Regions from separate parts of the Pseudomonas baltica genome, predicted to be linked through region 2. Evidence: riboswitches for the same ligand, from Rfam matches in the RefSeq annotation. Region 2 holds a riboswitch; each other region holds the start of a gene.
The links. Region 2 has a riboswitch for cobalamin ahead of REH34_RS28620 (CbtB-domain containing protein). Riboswitches for the same ligand answer to the same signal wherever they lie in the genome.
Positions count from the first base shown of each region.

Region 1 (7,099 bases), 710 kb from region 2:
CGCTGGATGGCGATCGTGTTCTCGATCCTGCTGCTGGTCACCTACGGCTTCGCCTTCATGGGCCTGCAGTCGTTCACCGTGACCCACTCGCTGCAGAATGCCTTCGGCTACGACCCGCATTACACCGGCATCATCCTCGCCGTGTTGCTGGGCGTGGTGTTCCTGGGCGGTATCAAGCGCATCGCCTCAGTCTCCGATTTGTTGGTACCGATCAAGACGCTGGCCTACATCGGCGTGACCCTGTACGTGATCTTCACCCAGATCGACCACGTGCCGGCCATGCTCGCCACCATCGTCAAGAGCGCGTTTGGCCTCGACCCGGCCTTCGCCGGCCTGCTTGGCAGCGCCATCGTCATGGGCGTCAAGCGCGGCGTATTCGCCAACGAAGCAGGCCTTGGCAGCGCCCCTAACGTCGCCGCTGTCGCCTCCGTGCGCCACCCGGCCGCTCAAGGCGTAGTACAGGCGTTCAGCGTGTTCCTCGACACCTTCGTGATCTGCACCTGCACCGCGCTGCTGATCCTGCTCTCGGGCTTCTACACCCCTGGTTTCGAAGGCGACGGCATTGCCCTGACCCAGAACTCCCTGGCGGCGGTGGTCGGTGACTGGGGGCGCACCTTCGTCAGCATCGCGCTGTCGCTGTTCGTGTTCACCTGCATCCTCTACAACTACTACCTGGGCGAGAACAGCCTGCAGTTCCTCAGCCGCAATCGCTTCGTGCTGCTGGGCTACCGCGCACTGGTGATGGTACTGATCGTCTGGGGCTCGACCCAGGACCTGTCCACCGTCTTCGCCTTCGCCGACATCACCATGACCGGCCTGGCGTTCGTCAACCTGACCGCGCTGTTTTTGCTGTTCAAGGTCGGCCTGCGGGTGATGCGTGACTACGATGAACAGCGTCGTGCCGGGGTCAAGCAACCGGTATTCGATGCGGCCAAGTTTCAGGATCTGGACATCGATGAAAAAGCCTGGCCGGTAGAGCCTCAGAAAGTTGCTGGAGGCGACTACGCCGCCGAGTTGGCACAAGCGCAACGCTGATTGACGCAGTAGAACGAAAAGCCCCTTGCGAGGGGCTTTTTTGTGGAGGAAAAACCGCTCCAGATCCACCGCTACAGAGCTGCGTAGGATTAATTCCCGCAGATTTCGGAATCGTCCCACATCCAAAAACCTGTTTTTTTGCTACTCAACGATTGGACGTACGCGTAAGGATCTATCAATTACCCGATCCACCGGAATAGACGCGTGCCAATGAGGCTGCGCAGCGTTCCAGGCGCCTGGAAACAAACCCGAGCAAACGACCTGCACCTCACGTCCTTCGCGACGCAGATCAGCATTTCCTCCCGCAAAAACAATCACGTACCATACCCCCGCTGGTTCCTTCACAGGATTAATAGGGAATCCGTCACGCGCCCACCCGCCGTGAAACGGAACTGCCCCCGCAACTGTAGGCGTCGAGCCGCATTCCGTGTACCGCCACTGGGCCCTCCCGGGAAGGCTGGAATGCAGCCATGACACGCCAGTCAGGAGACCTGCCGGCCGCAGTATCGAGTACCCACCGGCGGGGTGTCCGGAGTTCGTAGCGAGCATTTTTCATGTCATTGATTCGTCCAGCCCTTATGTTGAACGGCCTGTTGGCCGGCCTGATCACCTGTAGTCCGGCGTCTGCCGCAGCCACCCATTACCCGCTGACCGTGGACAACTGCGGCACCCCGCTGACCTTCGTACAGGCGCCGCGCCAAGCCGTGACCATCGGCCAGTCGACCACCGAGATTCTCTACGCGTTAGGCCTTGGCGAGCGCCTGGTCGGCACTTCGCTGTGGTTCAACCCGGTACTGCCGGCGTACCAGAGCATCGACGCCAAGGTGCCCCGCCTGGCCGACAATCAACCGAGCTTCGAGGCAGTGATCAACAAGCGCCCGGACCTGGTGGCGGTGCAGTTCGAATGGTCGGTCGGCCCGCAGGGCGCAGTGGCCACCCGCGAGCAGTTCAACGACCTGCACATCCCCGCCTACGTGATGCCCACCGATTGCGAAGGCAAAGACAATCTGGTCGGCGCCGACGGCACCCGCTTGCGCCCGTTCAGTATCGACAGCCTGTACAAGACCATCACCCAGTTGGCGACGATTTTCGACGTCAGTGACCGCAGCACTCAGCTCAACGCCGAATTGGCGGCGCGGCTGGCGGCGGCGCAGGCCAAGGTCGCGGCCAAACAGCTGAACAACGCCACCGTGGCGTTCTGGTTCTCCAGCCCGGACCTGGCCAGCGACCCGTATATGGCCGGGCGCAAAGGCGTGCCGGATTTCATGGCGACGACCCTCGGCCTGCACAACGTGGTGCAGTCGGATGAAGAATGGCCCACCGTCGGCTGGGAGAGCATCGCCAAGGCCAATCCCACGGTGCTGGTGATTGCGCGAATGGATCGGCGCCGCTTCCCGGCGGATGACTACCTGAAGAAGCTCGAATTCCTCAAGAACGATCCGGTGGCGCGCAACATGGAGGCGGTCAAGCACGGCCGCATCGTGATCCTTGACGCGCAGTCGATGGAAGCCACGGTGCGCATGTTCGATGGCATCGATGGCCTCGCCGATGCAATCGACCACTTCAAGCTGCCGAAATGACCCGCAGCCTCGCTGTCGCCTTGCGCCAACTGCTGCTGCGCCTGAGCTGGGTGCTGCCGCTGCTGGCGCTGGCCTTGCTGGCCGGTGTGGCGATCGGTGAAACGCCGTTGGCGCCCAGCGTGGTGCTGCAGACATTGGCCAACCAGCTGGGCCTGGGCAACTATCCGCTGGATGCGATCGATCAAGGCATCATCTGGAACTACCGCCTGCCGCGCGCGCTGGTGGCGGCGGCCTGCGGCGCGGGTCTGGCGACGTGCGGCGTGGTGCTGCAGGCGCTGTTGCGCAACGCGTTGGCCGAGCCGTATCTGCTGGGGATTTCCGCGGGGGCCTCGACGGGTGCGGTGCTGGTGGCGTTGATCGGCATCGGTGGCGGCGCCATCTCGTTGTCGATGGGCGCGTTCAGCGGCGCGGTGCTCGCCTTCGTGCTGGTGGTGTTGCTGGCACGCGCAGGCAACGCGGCGGGTGCCCGCGGGCAGATCATCCTCGCGGGTATCGCCGGCTCGCAGCTGTTCAACGCCCTCACGGCCTTCCTGATCACCAAATCGGCCAACGCCGAGCAGGCCCGGGGCATCATGTTCTGGCTGCTGGGCAACCTCAGCGGCGTGCGCTGGCCGGCGGTGACCCTGGCGGTGCCGGTGGTGTTGCTGGGCTTGTCGGTATGCCTGTGGCACCGGCGCGCGCTGGATGCCTTCACCTTTGGTAGCGACTCGGCAGCGGCCTTGGGTGTCGCCGTGCGCCCGGTGCAATACGTGCTGATCGGCAGCACCGCACTGATGACCGCCGTGCTGGTGTCGCTGGTCGGCTCCATCGGTTTCGTCGGCCTGGTCATCCCCCATGCCATGCGTTTGCTGGTGGGCCTGCGCCATGCACGCCTGCTGCCGGCCAGCGCCTTGGCCGGGGCGGTGTTCCTGATTGCCGCTGACGTCATCTCGCGCACCCTCATCAGCGGCCAGGTGCTGCCCATCGGGGTGATTACCGCGCTGGTCGGCGCGCCGGCGTTCGCGCTCATCCTGATCAAGGCCAGACGCCCATGAGTATTCATCCCACACCAGTACTGGCCTGTACGCAACTGGGCTGGCGCCACCAAGGCGCGACGATCCTTGAGGGAGTCGATCTGCAGGTGCACGCGGGTGAATCCCTGGCGCTGGTCGGCCCCAACGGCTCGGGCAAATCGACCCTGATCAAGCTGCTATGCGGCGTGCTCGCAGCGTCTGCCGGCGAGGTGCGCCTGTTCGGCCAGCCGTTGACCGACTACCTGCGGCGCGATATCGCTCAGCGCATCGCCGTGGTCGAACAGCACAGCGAGACACTCGACGCCATCAGCGTGCGCGATGCGGTGGAATTGGGCCGTACGCCATGGCTGAGCGCCTTGGCGCCGTGGTCGACGGAGGACGATCGGCATGTCCAGCAAGCCTTGCAAGCCGTGGACCTCATGCACCTGAGCAAGCGCCGCTGGCACAGTTTGTCGGGCGGCGAGCGGCAACGGGCGCAGATTGGCCGCGCCATGGCCCAGCAGCCGCAAATCCTGCTGTTGGACGAGCCCACCAATCACCTCGACATCCAGCATCAACTGTCGATCCTGGGACTGGTCCAGCGCCTGCCAGTGACCACGGTGATCGCCCTGCACGACCTCAACCAGGCACTCACTTGCGACCGCGTGGCGGTGTTGGACAAGGGTCGCTTGATTGCCCTCGGTGCACCCGAAGAGGTCCTGGTGCCGGAGTTGTTGTTAAAGACGTTCGGCGTGCATGCGCATTATCTGGTCGATCCTGAAGATGGCGCGCGGCTGTTGCGCTTTCGACCGGTTGACTAACCTGCGCGCTTGATTTTCATGCAGTCTGCGCCGGCATAACCTAATCAATTGGAACCCAAACGCTCCAGCCAGGGTCGATGTGACTACGATTTATCATTCGGCCAGATCCCTCCTCATGCCAATTCCCCAGACGCCGCTGTCGTTACCAATGCGACTGTGGCTCGTGCTGCTGAGCCTGTCGATCGGTGCTGCCGGGCTGTTCATGAGCCTGTTCGGCTATCGATTGCTTGCGCTGCACGGCAGCGCCTATTTCGTCGTTTGCGGCGTGGTCCTGTTGTTGTCCGCCGCGAAACTGGTGCGGGCAAAAACGGCAGGGGTGGCGCTCTTCGGCGTCGCGTATATCGGCTCGGTAGGCTGGGCAATCATGGATGTGGGGCTGGCCTTCTGGCCATTGATGTCACGCCTGCAGCTGCTGACCGTATTGATGATAGCGGTGCTGCTGACCCTGCCGCGGCTCAGGCGCGGCGAAGGTCGCCCCCCCTTGAAAACCCCGACTTACGCCTGCGCCACCGTACTAATACTGGCTTCGCTGGGCGCCGGCGGCTCGATGTTCTTGCCGCATGCAGAGGTACACGCCTCGACGCCCATCCCGCCGCGTATTCCCGTGACAGTCGGTCACGAACAAACCGATTGGCAGCACTACGGCAACACCCCAGGTGCGTCACGCTTCGTCGCCCTGGACCAGATCAACAGCGATAACGTCCAGCGCCTGCAAGTGGCCTGGACCTACCACACCGGTGATATACCCATCAGCCCCACCGGCAACGGCGCCGAGGACGAAACCACGCCGCTGCAGGTCGGCCAGCAGCTGTTCGTCTGCACCCCCCACAACAATGTCATTGCCTTGCAGGCCAGCACCGGCAAACAGTTGTGGAAGACCGAGATCAACGCCCAGCAGAAAACCTGGATGCGCTGTCGCGGGCTGGCTTATTTCGATGTCGATCAACCGGTGTCGCAACCCAGCGTCGCCGGTGCCACGGCTGTGCCATTACCCCTGCCGCAGATTGGCGCGCTGTGCCGTCAACGCATTGTGCTCAATACCATCGAAGCAGAACTGATCGCGCTGGATGCCCACACCGGCCAGTTCTGCACGGATTTCGGCATCGGCGGTCGAGTCGATCTCAAGCCGGGGATCGGCAAGGGCGTGGAATCCAATCAGTACTCGCTGACCTCGGCGCCGACCCTGGCCGGAACCACTGTGGTGGTCGGCGGCCGGGTTGCCGACAACGCCAGCACCGACATGCCCGGCGGTGTGATCCGCGGCTATGACGTGATGACCGGTGCGCTGCGCTGGGCCTTCGACCCCGGTAATCCGCAAGTCCGTTTACTGCCAACGCCCGGCCAGACCTACAGCCGCTCGACACCCAACGTTTGGGCGCCGATGTCCTACGACCCGGCCTCCAACACCGTCTACCTGCCCGTCGGCAGCGCGGCCATCGACTTCTATGGCGTGCAGCACCATCCCCTGGACCGCCAGTTCGGTGCTTCGCTGCTGGCGCTGGATGCCACCACCGGCTTGGAAAAATGGCATTTTCAAACCGTTCACGATGACCTCTGGGACTTCGACGTGCCCATGCCGCCAAGCCTCATCGACCTGCCCCAGGCCGACGGTACCAGCACCCCCGCGCTGGTGTTCGGGACCAAGGCCGGGCAACTGTTCGTGCTCGACCGCCTGACCGGGAAGCCCCTGACCCAGGTCGAGGAACAACCCGTGATGGCCGGTGATATCCCGGGCGAAACCTATTCGCCCACTCAGCCGGTGTCCGTAGGCATGCCGCAGGTCGGCACCGAGCGTCTCAGCGAAGCGGATATGTGGGGCATCACGCCCTTCGACCAGTTGCTGTGCCGCATCGAGTTCAAGTCGCTGCGCTATGACGGCCTGTTCACCCCACCCGGCACCCAGACCACGCTCAACTTGCCGGGCTCGCTGGGCGACATGAACTGGGGTGGCTTGAGTATCGATCCGACTCGCCAGTACCTGTTCGTCAACGACATGCGCGTGGGCCTGGAGGTCCAACTCGTGGCGCAGGGTGAAGAGGTCAAAGGCAAGAAGCCGCCACGTGCACTGCAGGGCACACCTTACGCCATCAGCGTCAAGCGCCGGTTTCTATCGCCGCTGGGCATCCCCTGCCAAAAGCCTCCCTTCGGCACCCTTACCGCCGTCGACTTGAAGACCCGCCAGATCGCCTGGCAGGCGCCGATCGGGACCGTGCAAGACACCGGTCCCCTGGGAATCAAGATGCACCTGCCGATGCCGATCGGCATGCCAACACTGGGCGGCACCCTGGCGACCCAAGGCGGGCTGCTGTTCATCGCCGCAACCCAGGACCACTACCTGCACGCCTTCGACACCGGCAATGGCAGCGAGCTTTGGAAGGGCCGCTTGCCGGTCGGTAGCCAAGGCACGCCGATCAGCTATCGCGACCCGGCCACGGGTAAACAGTACGTGGTGGTCACCGCCGGCGGCGGCCGTGGCTCACAGGATCGCGGTGACTACGTGATCGCCTACGCGCTGCCGGAGTGAACTGCACGGACCCTTATGAGAGCGGGCAAACCTCGCTGACACAGGTGTCCGTCAGCCATTCGCTACCTCGTGCCACAACGCCCGCACCCGGTCCTTGAGCAACAGCGCCTCGGCCCAACGATCAGTGATGTCGCGGCCATCGGCGCC
Region 1 is NZ_CP134771.1:358,601-365,699, forward strand. It holds gene REH34_RS01700 (alanine/glycine:cation symporter family protein) at 1-1,035, shown strand, start outside; cobalamin riboswitch at 1,352-1,549, shown strand; gene REH34_RS01705 (ABC transporter substrate-binding protein) at 1,590-2,615, shown strand; gene REH34_RS01710 (iron ABC transporter permease) at 2,612-3,649, shown strand; gene REH34_RS01715 (ABC transporter ATP-binding protein) at 3,646-4,428, shown strand; gene REH34_RS01720 (membrane-bound PQQ-dependent dehydrogenase, glucose/quinate/shikimate family) at 4,544-6,952, shown strand; gene REH34_RS01725 (sugar phosphate isomerase/epimerase) at 7,004-7,099, opposite strand, start outside.
Region 1: another riboswitch for cobalamin. It lies ahead of REH34_RS01705 (ABC transporter substrate-binding protein); the one in region 2 lies ahead of REH34_RS28620 (CbtB-domain containing protein).

Region 2 (7,099 bases):
CGCAGTTCTGGTTCTATTTCCATGATCTGACGACCTACTTGCAGGAGACCAATCCGGTGAATGCCGGGGTGCTGGACATGAACCGCTACGAGAATTTATGACGGTCGTCAGTATCACCCGCGAATGGCCGATCTGACTTTCTCGGGACCTTTTGCGCCAAAGTGAAGTCCGACGCAACACAGGGTGCCCCGAAAGGGTGCGCCAGTTGTGGGATTCAAGACAGGCTTTTGCAATGCTGATTTCGCTTCAAGCACTCAGGGCGCTTGCCGCCTGGATGGTGGTCTGCCATCACTTCATGCAGATCTTTTTCGACTTTCACCCGAGCGGTCCGATTGGGCAGTTCTTCACCGATAGGGGGGCGGTGGGCGTCGATATCTTCTTCGTGATCAGCGGCCTGGTGATTTACCTGTCGACCCAGGACAAGGACATGCCCGCCGGGCGCTTTTTGCTCAATCGCGCTATCCGCATCATCCCGGCCTATTGGCTGTATACGGTGCTGATGGGGCTGATGCTGGTGTGCCTCGGCCAGTGGTTGCCGCACCCAGCGGTGGATCTGCCGCATTTCGTCTTGTCGTTGTTGTTCATTCCTGCGGAAAATCCAGGGGGATATGGCCTGTATCCCACCTTGAACGTGGGCTGGACGCTGAACTACGAGATGTTCTTCTATTTGCTGTTTTCATTGGTGTTCACGGTGCCTAAACGTCATCGGCCCCTGATCGTTGCGGCGGCTTTGTTTGTCGTCAGTGAGGTTTTGGGGCGGTACGGCGTGGTCAGTCGCTTCTATGAAAACAATATCATCTACGAATTCCTGCTGGGCATCGGCATCGGCATTCTCTACCGTCGAGGCTGGGTGGCGCAGGGGTTCTGGGCGCCGTTGATGCTGATCGGGGCATCGGCGCTGGCGATCTACGAGCTGGATGCCAGTGACCGGTTGCTGCATTGGGGCGTGCCCAGCGCCATGATCGTGCTGGGCTGCGTGGCCATGGAGCCGTACTTCAAAGGCAGCCGGCTGCTCAAGGCGCTGGGGGACTGCTCGTATTCGGTGTATCTGGTGCATGTACTGGTGCTATACGGCGGCTGGCTGGCCAGCGAACACTGGCAGCTCAATCCTTACGCGGTGTTCGCGGTGTGCGTGCCGGTAATCGCGCTGATCGGGTGGGGTAGCTATGTCTTGATCGAGAAGCGTCTGTATTGGCGGATCAAAGCCTGGACGGATGTACGCCAGACGGCCTCCGCGCCGACGGTTATATCCCGACAAAAATACTAGGACTTTGTCAGCGGGCCAGGTTTGGCGTAAACTGCGGGCAAGTCTGTGAGGAACTTACATGAGCGCTATAACTATTACCGACGCTGCCCATGATTATCTGGCCGATCTGCTGCAAAAGCAGAACACGCCTGGAATCGGCATCCGCGTATTCATCACTCAGCCTGGCACCCAGTACGCTGAAACCTGTATAGCGTATTGCAAGCCCGGTGAAGAAAAGCCTGAAGACACCGCGTTGGGGCTCAAAAGCTTCACCGCTTGGATCGACGCGGTCAGCGAGGCGTTCCTCGATGACGCCGTTGTCGACTATGCGACCGATCGCATGGGCGGCCAGTTGACCATCAAGGCGCCGAACGCCAAGGTGCCGATGGTCAACGAAGACAGCCCCGTCAACGAGCGCATCAACTATTACCTGCAAACCGAGATCAACCCTGGGCTCGCGAGCCACGGTGGTCAGGTCAGCCTGATCGAAGTGGTCGAGGACGGTATCGCGGTATTGCAGTTCGGCGGTGGTTGCCAAGGCTGCGGTCAGGCTGACGTCACGTTGAAAGAAGGCATCGAGCGCACCTTGCTCGAGCGTATCCCGCAGCTCAAGGGTGTGCGCGACGTGACCGACCATACGCAGAAAGAAAACGCCTACTACTGATAGCGTTGGCTGCGTAACCTGAAAAAACGGCACCCGTGTGCCGTTTTTTTATGGGTGAAGAGCTGGGTCGTGGGTTGCGGCACATGGCCGCTTCTCGGGCGATCAACGCCGGTCCTGTTCAATCGCGATACAAGTGAGCATGCCCCGCTCGGTACAACGCGGACTCGCTGAACACGTCATTCCCCAGCACACGACCGACCAGAATCAATGCAGTGCGTCTGAAGCCCTTGCTCACAACCTTCGCCTCGATATCGGCCAGCGTGCCCATCACCCAATCCTGATCCGGCCAGCTGGCGCGATGAACCACCGCTATCGGGCAATCATCGCCATAGTGGGGGCGCAGTTCGTCAAGGATCTTTGCCAGGTGCTGGATGCCGAGATGGATGGCCATGGTTGAACGGTGCTGTGCCAGGCTCGCGAGATCTTCGCCCAGCGGCATGGGGGATTTGTCGGCGTAGCGGGTGAGGATCAGTGTTTGCGAAATATCCGGCAGGGTCAGCTCGGCGCCCAGCAGCGCTGCACAGGCGGCGGTAGCAGTCACACCGGGGATAATCTCCCAGGCAATGCCCAGTGCTCGCAGTTGGCGAATCTGTTCGCCGATCGCGCCATACAGGCTCGGATCCCCCGAGTGCACGCGGGCGACGTCTTGGCCTTGGCTATCGGCTTCGCGCATCGCCTCGATGATCTGCTCCAGATGCATCTCGGCGCTGTTGAGTACTCGATGTGCGCTGTGACCCGCGAGTACCGCAGCAGGTACCAGAGAACCGGCATAGATGATCACCGGACATCGGCGGATCAGGCGCTGGCCTTTGACGGTGATGAGATCTGGATCGCCGGGACCGGCACCAATGAAAAAAACGGTCATGAGAGGCCCGAAGTTGAAAAGGATTCACGTGGGGAAGGTGTCGCCTCGCCATGATACCCGCTATCCAGTACTGACTCCCACCAGTGCCAGAGTGGCCTCGGCTGTCCGTTGACGGTTGACCAGCAGCTGCGGGCGCGACTCCCCAAGCTCTTCGGCCAGCGCCAGCGCGCAGCTTTCCGCTACGCCATAACAGCCGGTATGGGCAAAGGATGTCGGCGAGCGGTGGCTCAGCTGCGAGTCATAAGCCAGCAGTTCGGTGGCGCTGAAGGTGTAGAAGGGCACGCGCAATCGCGCCGCCAATTGCACCAGCCCTGGCTCGTCGGCCTTGCGGTCGAGGCTGGCGATGCCGGCGAGTTGGCCGCGATCCAGATCATTGGTGCGCAGGGCCTGATCGAGCAGGGTGGCCAGAATGTCGAGCGGGCAGCCGCTGCGACAACCGAAGCCGGCCACCAACTGGCTCATCAGGCTGCCTCCTTGCGGCGAAACAGCCAAGCGCTGATCAGGCCCAAGGCCAGCCAGAATGCGGCGTTGGTCAGTTGCGAGGCCCACTTGAACTGGCTTTCCAGCGCCTCGGGCGCCAGGCTGGCATGCACCTCGGGCTGTGGTGCACCAACCCAGTGCGGAATCACCAGGATGACGGCGCCGGCCAGTTTCAGCAGCCAACTGCGGCCGAACACGATCAACGCCAAGGCAACAGCGGTAGAGGCTGCAGTGCCAGCCCACCAGATCTGCCGTTGGCTCAGATCGGCCGCCGCCGTGCCAGGCAGCTCTGGTGGCAGGCCCAGGGTTGGCGCCAGGCAAAATACAGCGTAGCCCGCCAACCCCCACAGCAATCCCTCGCGGGTGCGGCCCGGGGCTCGCAAGGTATAGAGCCCGGCCAGCATCAAGGCAAAACCGACCGCCACCACCAGGTTGCCGCCGGTAGTGGACAGCACGCGCTGCCAGCCGTCTTCCGGCTCCCAGGCCTCAGCGTCATGTTCGTGGGCGGCCATGGCCTCATTGTGTTCATGCACGGCGGCGGGCGCTTTCTCGTAGGTTTCGGCCTGCTGAATCAGCGGCGCCACCCAAAAGCTTTGCAGCAAGGTCAGCAGCAGGGCGCCCAACAGCCCGGTGAAGCCCGCGGTTTGCGCGATACGCTTGATCATCGAAAACCTCAGTGGCAGGGGAAGGCGGCGCTGTGACGGGTGTCGTGCGCGGCGTTGTGCACGGCTTCGATGTGCGAGAAGCCGGCGAAATACACCAGGCACACCCCTAGTGCAGCGGCGCTGAGCGCGGCTATCAGGCGTTGGCGTTGGGTGATGGCGGCGCTGTCGGCGATGGCGCCGGAGGTGATATTGCGGATTGACATGGCAGCTCCCTCTGAAGGTCAGGGTGCGGGAACGGCGCAGACGGCCTGGCATGGGCGCGCGCAGGCAGCCACAGCGCCCGCCCACCGCAGGTATGTGTCGAAAAACGGATTGGGCCGGTCTCCGGGCTCACGAGGGGCAGATGCCAGGGCACCACGCCAGTCAGCGTCACCTTCCCATACCTTGATGCCGGCACAGTGGATCAGACGCTTCTCTCGCTTACCGTTGCGGGGGCAGCACCGGACTGATCGCGGCTTGCCTGTCATGGACGAAGGCAAGATTCACGACGCACCGGTTTCCCGTTTCACCCTGTGAGGGGCACCCAAACGAACGCGTAGGAGAGCATGGGCGTTGCCAAGAGTCAATCGCATCATTCATGTTGGCAGCCCTCATGGCCCCAGGGAAACCTTGCACCGCCGATTGACCTCGTTCCCCACACTCCGTACCCTTGCTGCACTGAGGTTCTGCCCCTTGCGAGGGTGCAGCTAAGAAGGGAACGCGGTCCAACGCCGCGGCTGCCCCCGCAACTGTAAGCGATGCCCGGTTCGACACTGCCACTGCGCCTGCTGCGGGAAGGCGTCGAGTCACTCCAGCCTGTGCTCTTTTGCCAGTCGCTGGCACATCGCAAGCCAGGAGACCTGCCTCGAACCGTTTCTCTTAACAACCGGGCGGGGTGATCCGGTGGCGAACGCACCGTGGGCTCAGCGCACCGCGGCTCTCGTCCCGTATGCCCGCCACTCCTGCCAAGGGCATCCGATGAAAACACTGGCCAAACTTCCCGTCACCATCGTCACCGGCTTTCTCGGCTCGGGCAAGACCACTTTGCTGCGGCACATGCTCGACAACGCGCAGGGCCGGCGTATTGCCGTGATCGTCAACGAATTCGGCGAGCTGGGCATCGACGGCGACATTCTCAAACAGTGCAGCATCGGCTGCACCGACGAAGAGGCCAGCGGCCGAGTCTACGAGCTGGCCAATGGCTGCCTGTGCTGCACGGTCCAGGAAGAGTTCTTCCCGGTCATGCGCGAGCTGGTGGCACGCCGCGGCGACCTCGACCATATCCTCATCGAAACCAGCGGCCTGGCCTTGCCCAAGCCGTTGGTGCAAGCCTTCCAGTGGCCGGAAATCCGCAATGCCTGCACCGTCGATGCGGTGATTACCGTGGTCGACAGCCCAGCCGTCGCCGCCGGGACTTTCGCGGCTTATCCGGATCAGGTCGACGCCCAGCGCAAACTCGATCCCAACCTTGATCACGAGTCGCCGCTGCATGAGCTGTTCGCCGATCAACTGGCCAGCGCCGACCTGGTGATCCTCAACAAGGCTGACCTGATCGATCCGCAGGCACTGGCTGCCGTGCGCGCCGAAGTCGCCGAAGAGCTGCCTGCCGCGGTCAAGGTCATCGAAGCCAGCAGCGGTCGCGTGCCGTTGGACGTATTGCTGGGGCTGGGTGCCGAGTCCGAGGTGCACATCGATGGGCGCAAGACCCACCATGACCATCACGACGGTGATGACCACGATGATCACGACCACGATGCTTTCGACTCGATCTCCATCGACCTGCCACAAGCCGACGAAAGCCTGCTGCTCGACGCCCTGACGCAACTCGTGGTGCAGCACGGCATCCTGCGTATCAAGGGCTTCGCCGCTGTGCCGAACAAGCCGATGCGCTTGCTGATCCAGGGCGTGGGCACTCGTTTCGACAAGCACTTCGACCGCGCCTGGCGCAGCGACGAAGCGCGTATCACCAAGCTGGTGCTGATCGGCCAGGAGCTCGACGCTGCGGCCCTGGAAGCACAATTGCGCGCTGCGTTGTCCGCCTGACCCATGCACCTGCTCAGAACCCAGCCCGGCGGCTTTGTCCCCGACGACAGCATCGCCGACCTGGGACAGACCCCCGCCGAGCTGGTGATTCTGTGCAGTGGCGACTCCCATCTGGCCATGCTCGCCGAGGTCGCCCAGCAGTTGCCGGACGACTACCCCACGCTGCGCCTGGCCAACCCCATGCAGGTGCAGAATCACGCCTCTGTCGACCTTTACGTCGATCAGGTGCTGCGCCACGCCAAGGTCATCCTGTTGTCGTTGCACGGCGGCATCGGCTATTGGCGCTACGGCGTCGAGCAACTGCTGACGCTCAAGGCCCGCGGCACGCAGCTGATTATGGTGCCGGGTTGCGATAATCCAGACCCAGAGCTGAGCGCCCTGAGCGGCGTGCCGGCGGCGGAGGCCGAGCGGCTTTGGCATTTCCTGCGCCAAGGGGGCGTGGATAACGCCCGCAATCTGTTCAATTGCCTGGCCGATCGCTGGCTGGGCCTGCGCGGTTATAGCTGGCAGGAGCCACAGGCGCTGCCGCGCACCGTTGTCTATCATCCGCAAAAGCCCCAGGCTGACCTGGATTTTTGGCGTCAGCACTGGCTGCGTGAAGCACCGGTGGTGCCTATCCTCTTCTATCGCTCACACCTGCAGTCGGCGAACACGGCATTTATCGATAACTTTTGCCAGGCGTTGCAGGCAGCGGGGCTCAATCCTCTGCCTATCGCGGTGGCCAGCCTAAAGGAGCCGGCGTGCCTGAGCGCCGTCGAAGGCTGGCTTGACGAGGTGCAGGCGGCGGTGATTCTCAACACCACCGGCTTCGCCCAGTCGACCCCTGAAGCGCCCCATATCAGACCGTTCCGGCGCAATATCCCGGTCATCCAGGCCATCTGCGCCCAGGACAACGAACCGGCCTGGACCGCTAGCGCGCAAGGGCTTGGCTCCCGCGACCTGGCCATGCATATCGCCCTGCCAGAACTGGACGGGCGCATCATCAGTCGGCCGATCAGCTTCAAGGACTTGGCCTGGCGCAGCGAGCGCAGTCAGTCCGATGTAGTCTGCTACCGGCCGCACCGCGAGCGCATGGACTTCGTCGCCGAGCTGGCCCGGCGCTGGGCCGAGCTGGCGCGCCTGCCCAACGGGCAAAAACGCGTGGCGTTGATCCTCGC
Region 2 is NZ_CP134771.1:6,283,567-6,290,665, forward strand. It holds gene REH34_RS28590 (fatty acid cis/trans isomerase) at 1-101, shown strand, start outside; gene REH34_RS28595 (acyltransferase) at 233-1,267, shown strand; gene nfuA (Fe-S biogenesis protein NfuA) at 1,326-1,910, shown strand; gene cobM (precorrin-4 C(11)-methyltransferase) at 2,029-2,775, opposite strand; gene REH34_RS28610 (cobalamin biosynthesis protein) at 2,836-3,237, opposite strand; gene REH34_RS28615 (CbtA family protein) at 3,237-3,920, opposite strand; gene REH34_RS28620 (CbtB-domain containing protein) at 3,929-4,123, opposite strand; cobalamin riboswitch at 4,218-4,462, opposite strand; cobalamin riboswitch at 4,564-4,782, shown strand; gene cobW (cobalamin biosynthesis protein CobW) at 4,878-5,942, shown strand; gene cobN (cobaltochelatase subunit CobN) at 5,946-7,099, shown strand, end outside.

Region 3 (7,099 bases), 1.9 Mb from region 2:
CTTCCATCACCAGCATCGGTGCCGGATAAAAGCTTTCTACCGGACCCAGGCAGAGTACCGCCAGCGGCTTGGCACCCGCGGGCAAGTGCAACAGATCGGCCAGCGCCTGGGGTTCGAACACCGAGACCCAGCCCATGCCCAGGCCTTCGACGCGCGCCGCCAGCCACAGGTTCTGGATAGCGCAGGACAACGACGCGAGGTCCATTTCCGGCAAGGTCCGGCGCCCGAACACATGGGCGTCGCGGCCATCCATCAAGGCGGCGACCAGCACTTCGGCGCACTCGTCGATGCCCTCGACCTTGAGCTTCATGAATTCATCAGAACGCTCGCCGAGGGCTTCGGCAGTGCGCAGGCGTTCAGCCTCCACCAGCGCCTTGATCTGCGTGCGCAGGGCCGGGTCGGTGATACGGATGAAACGCCAAGGCTGCATCAGGCCGACGCTGGGCGCGTGATGGGCAGCCGCCAGCACCCGCGCCAGCAGCTCGGGAGCCACCTGGCCACCGGCGAAATGGCGCATGTCGCGGCGCTCGGCGATGGCGCGGTAGACCGCTGCGCGCTCGGCGTCGGAGAAGGCGTTATCAGTCATGTTGTCTCAGTAAACCTGTAGCGAGGGGGCTTGCCCCCGAAAATATTTCGGCAATTGCGGTGCGCTTGATCGGGCCTGTCGGGGCAAGCCCCCTCGCTACAACGGCGATCGAGATCATCAAGCAGATGTCGGCGCGAACAACGCCGCAACAGCCTGCGGGTTCGACGGGAAATAGAAGTGCACGTAAGACGCCGTCATCCGCCCGATTCGATACACCGCTTCGGCGCCGCGCCCGCCATTGGGGCTGATGCCACGGGCGATGGGCTGGCATTCACTGCTGGTCAATGAATGATGATAGGTATGGCCGCGCAGCGCCCCCTCCGGCAGCTCTACCGTTTGCAGCGCAAGCGCCGCCAGGCGTTTTTGCATCACCGCCTCACCGCTCAAGAGCCCCACCAGGGGCGCGCGGACGCCTTCTACATCGGTCAGTGCGTCGAGCAGATAGAGCATGCCGCCACACTCCGCAAGCATGGGCTTGTCGGCCGCATGGTGGGCGCGGATGCCCTTGAGCACGCCATGGTTTTCAGCCAGTGCGAGGTGATGCAGTTCAGGGTAGCCGCCGGGCAGATAGAGGCTGTCGCAGGCGGGCAGTTCGCCGTCGTGGATGGGTGAGAAGAACACCAGCTCGGCGCCCATGGCCCGCAGCAAATCAAGACTGGCGCCGTAGGTAAAGGCGAACGCTTCGTCATGGGCCACCGCAATGCGCACGCCCGCCAGCAGCGGTTCGGCCACCACCAGGGTGGGCGCAGCAAAGCTTACCGGCGGCGGCAGCGCCACTTCGCAACTGCCGCCAAGGGCCTTGGCGGCCGCGTCCAGGCGCGCATCCAGGTCATTCAGCTCGCTGGCCTGCACCAGCCCCAGATGACGGCTGGGCAGCTCGATTGCCAGGTCCCGGGACAACGCACCGTACCAGCGCAGGCCTTCGGTCAGGCTGTTTTCCAGCAGCTGCGCGTGGCGCAAAGTGCCGACCCGATTGGCCAGCACGCCCGCGAACGGCAGATCAGCCTGGTAACGGGCCAGGCCCAGCGCCAGGGCGCCGAACGTCTGGGCCATGGCCGTGCCGTCGATCACCGCCAGCACCGGCACGCCGAAATGCCGCGCCAGATCGGCGCTCGACGGCGTGCCATCGAACAGCCCCATCACGCCTTCGATCAGGATCAGATCAGCCTCGGCGGCAGCTTCCCACAACAGCCGGCGGCTCTCGTCGGCGCCCACCATCCACAGGTCAAGCTGGTACACCGGGGCACCACTGGCGCGTTCGAGGATCATCGGATCGAGAAAATCCGGTCCGCACTTGAATACCCGCACCTTGCGCCCCTGATTGCGATGCAAGCGCGCCAGGGCGGCAGTGACCGTGGTCTTGCCCTGCCCCGAGGCGGGGGCGGCGATCAATACCGCTGGGCATTGACGGGCCTGATTCACAGTTCGACGCCCTTCTGCGCGCCGATACCGGACTGAAACGCGTGCTTGAGCATACCCATTTCAGTGACGGTGTCGCCCAGCTCGATCATCTCCGGCTTGGCACCGCGACCGGTGACGATCACGTGCTGCATGGCCGGGCGCGCTTGCAGGTCGCTGAGCACACGGTCAAGGTCGAGGTAGCCGTGCTTGAGGGCGATGTTCAATTCATCGAGCACCACGAAGTGAATGGCCGGGTCCTGGAGCATCTGCAGGGACACCTCCCAGGCAGCTTCGGCGGCGGCGATATCGCGCTGGCGGTCCTGAGTTTCCCAGGTGAAGCCCTCGCCCATGACGTGGTAGCGCACCTGCTCGGGGAAGCGGCGGAAGAACAATTCTTCCCCGGTGCTGTTGCGGCCCTTGATGAACTGCACCACACCGCATTGCATGCCGTGGCCCATGGCACGGGCCAGCATGCCGAACGCCGAACTGCTCTTGCCTTTGCCATTGCCGGTCAGCACCAGCAGGAGGCCACAGGCGTTGGGCGCGTTGGCGATACGCTCGTCGATCACGGCTTTTTTACGCAGCATGCGCGCGATATGGCGCTCGTCGCGCTCGATGGATTCAGTCATGGCAGCCTCCGCTACTGGTGCACGCAGACGGCATCGACGCACGAACGGTGCCCGCGCCGCCCGTGTCGAGGACAGGGCGCGCGGGCGGCTCGCTGAATATCGTCGATGCCGCTCTCACCCGCGCGACAGTCAATTGAATAAAAGCGTCCAGGCCGGTCTCCGGGCTCATGAGCGGGGCAGTCACACCCAGGCGGCGCGCCTTCCCGAACCCCGAAGGACCAGTGGCGACGTGCGCGGCCTTGACTCATTTACCGTTGCGGGGGCAGCGCCGGAATCGCGAGGCTATGCTCGCTCACCGGCTTCCCTGTTTCACTCGACCCGCCGTGGGGCGGCCGAGCACCTGAAACACGCCGCGAAGGTTAGAGGGTTGGCGGGTAAGCGTCAAATGAAGCCGCTGGGTGGGACGGGGGCATGCGGTGAAGCAATTGGCCCCTTCGCGAGCAAGCTTTGCTCCCTCGGTACACAGTTGCAGCGTCGTACACCTGTGAGCGCCAGGCTTGCCCGCAAAGGGGCCAGTCTGGCGCGCTCACATTCACCGGAACCTACACCGCGATCAATACCTCTACCGCTCAAGCGCAGCATGCACTGCACATAACAAGACCAATGGGAAACACAGGGAACCTGCCATGCACATCACTCGCCTCGCCGCGCTGATCAGTCTCAGCGCCGCCCTCGCCGCCTGCGGCGAAACCTCCAGTTTGCAAGTCAGCGACGGCACCGGCCCCAGGCCTGAACTGCCGCCGCCCAACAAGACCTTGCTGCCCACCGTCAACATCGCCCCAGCCGTCGGCTGGCCCGAAGGCGCCAAACCTGTCGCCGCACCGGGCACCCAGGTGGCGGTGTTCGCCCGCGAATTGCATCACCCACGCTGGTTGTACGTATTGCCCAACGGCGACGTGCTGGTGGCCGAGACCGACGCCCCGCCCAAACCCGACGACAGCAAAGGGATCAAGGGCTGGATCGCCAAGAAGGTCATGAGCCGCGCCGGTTCAGGCGTACCCAGCCCCAACCGCATCACCCTGTTGCGCGACAAGGACGGCGACGGGGTGGCCGAAACCCGCAGTATGTTCCTGAGCAACCTCAACTCGCCGTTCGGCATGGTGCTGGTCGGCGATGACCTGTACGTGGCCGATACCGACCAGTTGCTGCACTTCAAATATGCCCAGGGTGCCAGCTCGATCACCACCCCCGGCGACAAGATCGTCGACCTGCCGGGCGGGACCATCAATCACCACTGGACCAAAAACGTCATTGCCAGCCAGGACGGCAAGAAGCTTTACGTCACCGTCGGCTCCAACAGCAACGTCGCGGAAAACGGCCTGGAGGCCGAGAAAGGCCGCGCGGCGATCTGGGAAGTCGACCCGCTCACCCATCAGCAACGGATTTTCGCCTCCGGCCTGCGCAACCCCAACGGCCTGGCCTGGGAGCCCAGGACCGGTGCCTTGTGGACCGCGGTCAACGAGCGTGACGAGATCGGCAGCGACCTGGTGCCGGACTACATCACCTCGGTCAAGGACGGCGCCTTTTATGGCTGGCCCTTCAGCTATTACGGGCAGCATGTGGACGAGCGCGTGAGCCCGCCGAACCCCGAACTGGTGGCCAAGGCGATTGCCCCCGACTACGCCGTCGGGCCGCACACGGCGTCACTGGGACTGGCGTTTGCCGAGGCCAATGCGTTGCCCGCACCTTTTACCGATGGCGCGTTCATCGGCCAGCATGGCTCGTGGAATCGCAAACCGCACAGCGGCTACAAAGTGCTGTTCGTACCGTTTGCCGACGGCAAGCCGAGCGGGTCGCCGGTGGATCTGTTGACGGGCTTCCTGGATAAGGACGAGAACGCCATGGGCCGGCCGGTGGGCGTGGTGGTCGATCACCGCGGCGGGGTGTTGGTGGCGGACGACGTGGGTAATCGTATCTGGCGGGTGACGGCGGTGAAGCAGTAGGCGAAATGTTGCAGGATCACTCTGTGGTGAGGGGGCTTGCTCCCCCACCACAGAGAATGGCGACTAGCGCGTCAGGGTCATAGACTTCGCAGATCTGCAGGGATACACACAACCCCATCAAACAACAACCGCGTGGTGCGCAGCAGCCCGCACCCGGTGATCACGCCGTTATCGCGGCGGATCTCCACGGTGAACTCGCCACTCGGATGCTCCACCGAGACATTCAGCAGCGCGCCCTCCGGCACCTGCGCCAACCCCTCGGCCACCGACCCCTCGAGCAAACAGGCCGACGCGACGCTCACCGCGCCGAACACACCGATCGAGGCATGGCAGGTGTGTGGAATAAAGGTCCGGCTGCTGATTGCACCGCCGTCCATGGGCGCCGCGATCAGGCTCATCTTCGGCACCGTCCGTGCGCTCACATCGCCCAGATTCATCAACGGCCCGGCCTGTAACCGAATCGACTCCAGACGCGCTTTCAAGCCCTCATCGGCATTCAAGTCGGCGCGGCTTTCACGGCCCGTAAGCCCCAAGTCCGCGGCCCGCAACAGCACCACCGGCATGCCGTTATCGATACAGGTGACCTCGATACCGTCGATGCGATCACGCACCTGGCCCGTGGGCAGCAACGCGCCGCAACTGGAGCCGGCGATATCGTCAAAACGCACTATCACCGGCGCGGCACTGCCGGGCACGCCGTCGATGATCGCGGTGCCGTCGTAGCGCACCTGGCCATCGATTGTCTGCACCAGCGCGGTGGCGGTCTGACCGGTGTTTTCCATATAGATGCGCACTGCGGTTTGCTCGCCCTGGGCCGCCACCAAGCCGCGCTCCAACGCAAATGGCCCGACCCCGGCGAGGATGTTGCCGCAATTCTGGCCGTAATCGACCCGTGGCTGATCCACCACGACCTGGGCAAACAGGTAGTCGACGTCGATGCCGGGGCGGGTCGATGCGCGGATGATCGCCACCTTGCTGGTCAAGGAGTCCGCGCCGCCGATGCCGTCGATCTGGCGCGGGTCCGGCGAGCCCATGGCAGCCAGCAATACCCGGTCGCGCTGCGCAGGATCGGCGGGCAGATCGTCCGCGAGGAAGTACGCGCCCTTGGACGTGCCGCCGCGCATCATCAGGCAGGGTATGCGGGTTTGGGGCATGGTTCGAATCTCCATCACGACAAAACATAAGTGCCAGTCCTACCGGACTCTTCGCGGGCAAGCCTTGCTCCCACAGCGTCCGAGTCGAACACCTGTGGGAGCAAGGCTCGCCCGCGAAGGGGCCGGCATAAACGCCGCCTGGCTAAAGGCCTTACACGTCATCCAGACTATCGGCATACCGCAAGCCCTTCTCCGCCAGCCGCGGGCGCATGTTGTAGATGTCCAGGCCCAACTCACCGGCCGCCAGGCGCAGGCGCTTCTGCTCTTCGAGATCCGCCCGTTTGCGGCTGGCCTCGACCACCGCGGGCAACTCATCGCGGCGCACGATCACCACACCGTCGTCGTCCGCCAGCACTACATCGCCCGGATTGACCAGTTGCCCGGCGCAAACAATCGGGATATTCACCGAGCCCAGGGTCTCCTTGATCGTCCCCTGGGCATGCACCGCCCGCGACCACACGGCAAAGCCCATCTCACGCAAGGTGCGGGTATCGCGCACCCCGGCGTCGAGCACCAGGCCAAGCACCCCGCGGGCCTTCAACGAAGTCGCGAGCAAATCGCCGAAAAAACCGTCGGTGCATGGTGAGCTGGGCGCCATCACCAGAATGTCCCCAGGCTGACACTGCTCTACCGCCACGTGGAACATCCAGTTGTCCCCCGGCGCCGCCAGCACGGTGACCGCCGAGCCGCTGAGGGCGAAGTCCTGCTGGATCGGCCGAATCGACGGCGCCAACAGCCCCTTGCGGCCCTGCGCCTCATGCACGGTGGCAACGCCGTACTGGGTCAGTTCTGCGATCAACGCCTGGTCGGCGCGCTGGATATTGCGCACCACCACACCGGTCTTTCCTACACTGCTCATCCCAGATTCTCCGTGACCCGTGGAAAGATGCTCTGATAGCCCTCGGCGTAGACGATGTTCTTTTTCGCCGTGATGCCGATGTTGCGCTTGGCCTGCACGCCGCGCTGCAGGGCCACGCGGGTGTAGTACTCCCACAGGTGCTCCTGGCCAGCCATGCACTGGATCGCGGCGTACTTTTTGTCCCAGACCTCGGTGATGTCCAGCAGTACGTCGGGCTTCCACTCGCACTGCTCGGGCTGGTGGGGTTCGAAGCTGTACACCGGTGGCGCGCCAACGATCTGCTCGCCAGGTTTGTAGCCTTCGGCCTGAGCGATGATGCGTGCTTCCTGGGTCAGGTGAATGGCCAGCGGGTGATCATAGTTGTACGGGTCCTTGAGCGAATGGCTGAGGACGAACTCCGGTTGCACACGACGGAACACGTCGGCCAGGCGGAACAACGTGTCCTTGTCGGCGCGCATGGGGTAATCACCGATGTCGAAGAACTCCACGCTCGCGCCGAGAATGTCGGCGGCGGCCTGAGCTTCTTC
Region 3 is NZ_CP134771.1:1,508,462-1,515,560, forward strand. It holds gene bluB (5,6-dimethylbenzimidazole synthase) at 1-586, opposite strand, end outside; gene REH34_RS06595 (cobyrinate a,c-diamide synthase) at 704-2,008, opposite strand; gene cobO (cob(I)yrinic acid a,c-diamide adenosyltransferase) at 2,005-2,616, opposite strand; cobalamin riboswitch at 2,749-2,975, opposite strand; gene REH34_RS06605 (sorbosone dehydrogenase family protein) at 3,243-4,559, shown strand; gene REH34_RS06610 (4-oxalomesaconate tautomerase) at 4,637-5,713, opposite strand; gene REH34_RS06615 (4-carboxy-4-hydroxy-2-oxoadipate aldolase/oxaloacetate decarboxylase) at 5,865-6,572, opposite strand; gene galB (4-oxalmesaconate hydratase) at 6,569-7,099, opposite strand, start outside.
Region 3: another riboswitch for cobalamin. It lies ahead of cobO (cob(I)yrinic acid a,c-diamide adenosyltransferase); the one in region 2 lies ahead of REH34_RS28620 (CbtB-domain containing protein).